Regions from separate parts of the Aeromicrobium sp. Leaf245 genome, predicted to be linked through region 3. Evidence: predicted binding sites of a transcription regulator. Region 3 holds the regulator's gene; each other region holds the start of a gene.
What was found. The regulator LexA, encoded in region 3, represses DNA repair genes until DNA is damaged. The targets are predictions, from matches to a motif close to TCGAACANNTGTTCGA.

Region 1 (2,268 bases), 300 kb from region 3:
GTCGACGAGCTCGAGGGCGCGGCGGAGTGGGGCGGTGGGGAAGCGGCCGAGCTCGGTGACGTCGAGGATGCCGCCGGCCTCGTCGGTCAGGAGGCGACTGAACAGCGTGCCGGGCTGCGTGGCGAGCTCGCGGACCAGTGTGGGGTCGATGGCGTGCTGGCCGTCGCCGGTGACGGCGGGTTCGTCGTCCAGGCCCAGCAGGGTGGCCAGGGAGACGGTGATCCCGACGTGGAACCGGCCCCGGCCGGGGGCGTCCGCGGTGCGACCCAGGAGCCGGTCGGTCAGGACGTCGGCGCGGGCCTGGGACAACCGTCGGTCGTCGTCGGGGTCGTCGGCACGTTGCGCTTTGGCGGCCAGGGACAGCTTGCGCTCGATCAGCAGGGCGTCGTGGGTCGGGATGAACGCCTGGAGCAGGCTCATCCCGTCGTCCATCGCCGTGATGGTCACGTGGCGCTGGGCGGTCGCCTCGCGGCGGCGCCGTGCAACGTTCTCGGCCTCGACCCGTGCCACGAACCGGCGCAGCCAGCCCTTGAGCTGGGACAGCGTGTGGGTCGTGGCGTAGGGGACCACGGACTCGTCGAGCAGCTCCACCGACGCGACCTCGTGCAGGCGCCACCGGGCCGAGGCGATCGCGCGGGCCTTCGCCCGATCGAGCTCACCGTCGCTGTGGGCGGCCCACACCGTCGGCAGGTCCGCCGTGAGGGTCCTGGTCGTCGCGACCAGGTGCGCGACGAATCCCGACGCGACCTCGAGCTCGACCGCGACCTCCAGGATCGCGACCTGGCGGGCGTCCTCGGCCGAAGCAGCGCTCCGCCCGGCCGCGACCGCGTCGGACCGACGACCCTCCACGAACGCCAGCACCGTCGCAGCCTGCGCAGCCTCGGCCCGCCACAGCACCCGCGACGCATCCGTCGCGAGGCCGAGGAGAGAGTCCGTCGAGGTCATGTAACGAACATAGATTCGACGTCCGACACCGAGTTTCGCCGCGTTCGCCTCGGTGCCAAAAGCATCGGGGGGAGTGGAGCTACCCGTCCGCGCTTCTCAGGCTCACGTCGAGGCGGGTCATGAGTCGGGCGACCGGAGTGCGACCCGTCGGCGCCGGGGGATAGCGGCGCAGGATCGCCACGAGCGCGGGGGAGACGAGGCGTCGGGTGTCGTCGCCGCGGGAGTCGACTCAGGCGTCCTCGGCCGAGGTCGAGGCGCGCTGCTCCACGGCGATGAAGACCTTCACGCTGTCGTACGTCGCCACGTCCGTCGGTGCGAGACGCACGTCGGCCTCGCTGCGAGCCGCTAGACGTGTCGGCTCGCCGACAGGGGAGACCGTGAGAGCTTGTTGCGACTCCCCCTCGGCGGGGCGGTTCCAGGTGATCCCCACGAGGCGGACCACGTAGTCGCTTCTGCCGGGATTGCTCACCCTGGCCGTGCGAGCCTCGTACGGACGGTCGACCGGCTCTCCCTGGGCATCCAGGAAGTCGACCTCGGGATAGGCCGTCCCGGCGTCCTCGGCGGTGCGCATCCCTTCGACCGTGACCTCGACGTCCTCCACGTCGCCGGACCCGGGGCCCTCGAAACGCAGGATGTCGAGCACCTCGTAGTTCGCCGGCGCGACGACCAGACCTCGATCGCTTCCGAACACCGTGGTCACCGAGACATCGGTCATCGGCTCCGAGTCCGAGTCAAGTGCCACGAAGGACAGGGTCGGAGCTGCGGAGAGGGTCCTGGACGTGTTGGTGATCGTGAGCGTCTGGTCGATCGTTCCCTCGTCGGAGACGCCGGAGTAGGCGAACCGCAGGTCGACCGCATCGTCTGCGGGCTGGTTGGTGGAGCTCTCACTCGGGTCGTTCGACCCGGTGCAGCCGGCGAGGGCGAGCGACAGCAACGCGACGGTGATCGTTGTCCCTGAACATCGTGCGACTCTAGAGGCCGGATCGTCCCTCGGCTCGCCTGGACGGAGCGAGCACGGCTTCGCTGGGTGGTTCGGGTGCGCCCGGGAGTGGAGGAGCGCACTTGACAGTTGACAGATGGGTTGTCACTTTTGCCAGGGTTCTGTCGTCCGAGTTCCCCGCAGTGACGTCTAGACCCCGACTCCGCGATTGTCAGATTGGTTGTCACGGATCGCTGGACCAGCGGGTCTGGGTCAAGTTTGTCACTTAATTTGTCGCGTCTGGGCGCGTCCAGACGGAGGGTTGGGTTACGACCACCATTGAGGCGCTGATCCAACCGTGAATCGCCTAGCGAGGTGCCACTCGTCATGCTGGTCGGGAATGT
Region 2 (2,268 bases), 1.2 Mb from region 3:
AACCACTCGCGATCTCGGCCATCATCTTCTCGCTGTACGGGGTGGTCTTCTGGTGGTTCACCACGCACATCGACCGGTACTCCAGTCAGCCGTTGGACCTGCGGGTCGCGGCCTTCCTGTGGGGCGGCTTCGGGGCGACGTGGACGATCGCGTTGCACAGCAACACCGCGTTGATCGGCATCCTCGGCAAGCTCTTCGGGCAGGACTTCGCCAACGGGTGGGGCGCCGGCATCGCCGCCCCGCTCGGTGAGGAGCTCGGCAAGGGCGCCGGCGTCCTGCTGCTGCTCTTCATCGCGCCCCGAGTTATGCGCACGGCCTTCGACGGCTTCGTCATCGGCGCCTTCGTCGGGCTCGGCTTCGAGATCATCGAGGACATCCTCTACGCCATCAACTCCGCAGCCGAGAGCTTCGGGGCGGACCCGGTCGGCACGAGCCTGCACACCGTGATGCTCCGGCTCGGCACTGGCTTCAGCTCGCACATCGTCTACTCCGCCATCTTCGGAGCGGGCGTCGTCTACCTCGTCGGCACCCGCGCGCAGAAGCGTCGCCTCGGCCTCGGGCTTCTCCTGTGTGCCACGTCGATGCTCCTGCACGGGACGTGGGACTCCACGCTGGCCCTCGCCGGCGGCAACTCCGTCGTGGTCGGCCTCCTGCTGCTGGCCGGGGTGATCGTCTCGATCTTCATCGTGGTGTGCGTGTTCCACCTCGCGGTCGCGGGTGAGCGGCGGGCGATGCGCGACGTCCTTGCACCCGAGGTGGCCGACGGGACCTTGACCGACGACGAGCTCGTCGCCGTGAGTGGCGCCTGGAAGCAGCGGCGACGCTTCCGTCGCGCGGGGGGCGTCAAGGATCGGCGTCGTCGCGGTCATCGGCTCGAGGCCGCCCACGACCTGGCCGACGAGCTGGGCGCGGCGCGGGGAGAGGAGACCGACCGGGTTCGCTTCGCCAGGTCGGAGCTGAAGCGCTTCGCGGCCGAGAGGTAGTGCTGGGTCGGGTCGCGGAGGATTCGCGAGTCGCCCGTGGCGGGTGTCGCCGCCATGCTTCGAGCGAGGCGGGCCAGAGGTCCTCGGCAGGGCCTGACCTTGGTCATACATTCGAACATGTACTTGTTTCTTGTCTGATCTGCCCTCTAGAATGGGGGTAGACCAGCAGGAGGAAGCATGAGCGTCGCCGCACTCGACACCCACCCGGTGCCGTCGTGCGTGCACGGACTCCACGCTCTCCTCGACACGGTCCCCACCGCGGCGTGGGACGGCCTGGACCCCGCCGAGGTCCGTCGACTCCTGGTTGAGATCGGTCGCGCCGAAGCTCGGTTGTCGGCCCACAAGATGGCCGCCGCCAGGGTGCTGGAGAAGGCCCGCAAGGCTGCAGCCAACGGTGACGGACCGCGACCGGGGACCGGTACCTCTACCGGGGCAACGATCTCGATCGACTTCGGTGGTGACCGCGGCGGGGCCGATGCCCTGGTGAACACTGCGCAGCGGATCGAGGAGCAGACCACCCTCATCGAGAACGCGCTCGCTGCTGGTGTGATCAGCACCAAGCAGGCGGACCTGATCTCTCGTGTTCTCGCGAAGCTGCCCGACGATGTCACCCCCGAGCAGCGTGAGCGGTGCGAAGAGACCCTGTTGAGGGACGCTCAGCGACTCACCTTGAAGGACCTGCGTCTGCGGGGCGCGCGGATCACCGAGGTCTACCGCAAGACCGTCGACGAGGTCGACGCCGACGAGGACGAGCTCCTCCGCAAGAAGGAAGAAGCCGCGCGAGCCAAGACCAGCTTCTCGATGTGGGACAACAACGACGGCACCGTCACCGGACGCTTCACCCTCCCCGAGGCCCAGGGCGCGATGCTCAAGACCGCGCTCGACGCGCTCGCAGCCCCGCACCAGAAGGTCGGGACCGTCAACGCTGCGACCGGGCAGATGGACGAGGTGGGATTCGGGCAGACCTACCCCCAGCGCCTCGGCCACGCCTTCGCGACCCTGGTCGAGCACATCCCGGCCGACTCCCTGCCGTCCAACGGTGGCGTGTCCGCCGTGGTGACCGTCAACCTCGATCTCGACACCCTGATGGGCGGCGTCAAGGCCGCCGGGCTGTCGGACGGCACCCGCATCAGCGCCGGCGAAGCCCGCCGGCTCGCCTGCTCGGCCCAGATCGTCCCGATGGTCCTCAACGGCAAGCCGCTCCCCCTCGACCTTGGCTCCGCGAACCGGTACTTCAACCGCAGCTCACGCCGGGCGATGGAGAAGAGAGACGGCGGCTGCACCA
Region 3 (2,268 bases):
TGGTGCCGGACGGGCCCGTCACTCGTAGACGGGCACCGCGAGGTCGGAGCCGAGCTGCAGCGCACCGGCGCTCGGCAGCGAGTTCATGCGCATGATGTCGTCGACCGTGTCGCGCACGTCGCCCTCGGGGTTGGCGTCGGCGGCGATCTGCCAGAGCGTCTGCCCCTCCTGCACGGTGACGACCGTGGTGGCGGGAACCGCGCCCGCGTCTGAGGTGGCGACGGTGGAGGAGCCGAGAGCGACGACCGTGACCGCCAGCGCCGCGATCACGGCGAGCAGGAGCACGAGGCGGCCCCGACGGGTCAGCCGGACCGCAGCCGGCTCGGTGGTGCTGCGCGGAGCCGCGGCGATCCCACGGGAGAACGACGGGGCGAAGCGGCTGGTCTCGTAGACGGTGATGGTGCTCATGGTGACCTCCGGGGAAGGGAGAGGAAGGAGTCTTGGTGTGTCGATCGAGCACCTGCCGATGTCATTCGAAGGTCGATGCTCCGGGGGCGGTGGTGCTCCGCGGATCCGACGAACAGATGTTCGATCGAACACGTGTACGACAGTAGGGGAAGGCGCCGACAAAAGCAGCCCCCTTTCGAACAGGAATCCGAACGGACAGCAGGATTGCCCGTCATTCCAGTGAAAGAATCTTCGACACCATGTTCGACTGTGACGCGTCGCACGCGCCTGACGGCGTCCCGAGCGCCGTCGCGGAACCATCGAGCGCGCCGTTCGAACGCGCGACACGCTGTCGAACATGTGTTTGTAAACGTCCGCGCAGAGGTCTAGCGTGGGCATCATGAGCGACGACAGCACCCTCGACCCCTCCGCCGACGCGCCGCGTCGGGGCCGCCCGAAGGGTTCACGCAACTCCGTGCGTGAGCTGCCCGACGGTCCCGTCGACGAGATGACCGGCCTCACCGGCCGGCAGCAGAAGATCCTGCACTTCATGCGCGACCAGATCGAGCAGCGCGGCTACCCGCCCAGCATGCGCGAGATCGGTGGCGCCGTCGGCCTGGCCAGCACCTCCTCGGTCGCCCACCAGCTGCGGGTCCTCGAGCGCCTCGGCTACGTCAAGCGCGACCCGAATCGCCCGCGCGCGATCGAGATCTTCCTGCCCGAGGTGGTCAAGGCGCGGCGCACGCTCAGCTCGGCCGACGACTCCGAGGTCGACGAGACCGGCTTCGGCGACCAGCGCCCCGAGGCCACCTACGTGCCCATGCTCGGTCGCATCGCCGCGGGCGGTCCGATCCTGGCCGAGGAGCAGGTCGAGGAGATCTTCCCGCTCCCCCGCTCCCTCGTCGGCGACGGCACGCTGTTCCTGCTCGAGGTGCGCGGCGACTCCATGGTCGACGCGGCGATCTGCGACGGCGACTACGTGGTCGTCCGCCAGCAGCCGGTCGCCGAGAACGGCGAGATCGTCGCCGCCATGCTCGACGGCGAGGCCACGGTCAAGACGTTCCAGCGCAAGGACGGCCAGATCTGGCTGCTGCCGCACAACGACGACTACTCCCCCATCGACGGCAACCACGCCACGATCCTGGGCAAGGTCACGACGGTGCTGCGCCGCCTCTGACACCCACCGTCAGCGCTCATCACCCACGAGGCCCTCTCCCGTTCACGGGAGAGGGCCTCGTGGTGCGTCGGCGCCCGAGCGGTGCCGGGCGAGCTGTGCTCAGCTGCGGAAGTTGAGCGTGCCCACGCTGTAGGACTTGCCGGCCGTGACCCGCTTGGTCTGCGTGCCCTTGTGGGTGCGACCGATGCCGCGCCACGAGTCACCGTTGACCAGGACCCGGTAGTTGCCCGACTCGAGGCCGCGGATGACGAAGCGGCCCGAGGAGCTCGTGTACGCCGAGCGCATCACGAGCACGCCCTGCGTGGAGTACACCGAGACCAGCATCTCCTTGTTGCTCTTGCCGCCGATCCGCGAGACCTTGCCCGAGATCGTGGCGCCCTTGCGCAGCTTGGAGGTGTTCGACGTGGCGTCGCCGTTGTTGATGGTGACGAGCTTGTAGTCACCGGCGCTCTGCGCCACGCAGGCGTCGCGGTACATCCAGCCCTTGTAGCCGCTCGGCGGCTTCTTGGCCTTGAAGCCGTAGCGGTACGACGTCTCGTACTCGGGGTAGGCGCCGTTGACGGTCTTCCAGCGCTCGCTGCCGCGCTCGCCACCCTTGTGGTAGAGGTAGTTGTCCTTGTAGATGCTGGGGTACCAGGCAGAACAGCCCGTCCGTCGCCCGACCTCGACCCAGTACTTGCCGTTGCGCAGACCCTCGAACTGCT

Region 1: the regulator LexA is predicted to act here: its motif matches at 949-964, upstream of NBW76_RS10585 (HNH endonuclease signature motif containing protein).
Region 2: the regulator LexA is predicted to act here: its motif matches at 1,095-1,110, upstream of NBW76_RS01045 (HNH endonuclease signature motif containing protein).

Annotation. Positions count from the first base shown of each region.
Region 1 covers NZ_OW824151.1:2,135,226-2,137,493, forward strand. Annotated here, with positions in the region: gene NBW76_RS10585 (HNH endonuclease signature motif containing protein) at 1-945, opposite strand, end outside; gene NBW76_RS10590 (hypothetical protein) at 1,175-1,879, opposite strand.
Region 2 covers NZ_OW824151.1:213,786-216,053, reverse strand. Annotated here, with positions in the region: gene NBW76_RS01050 (PrsW family intramembrane metalloprotease) at 1-983, shown strand, start outside; gene NBW76_RS01045 (HNH endonuclease signature motif containing protein) at 1,161-2,268, shown strand, end outside.
Region 3 covers NZ_OW824151.1:2,439,393-2,441,660, forward strand. Annotated here, with positions in the region: gene NBW76_RS11950 (LysM domain-containing protein) at 19-408, opposite strand; gene lexA (transcriptional repressor LexA) at 788-1,564, shown strand; gene NBW76_RS11960 (hypothetical protein) at 1,664-2,268, opposite strand, start outside.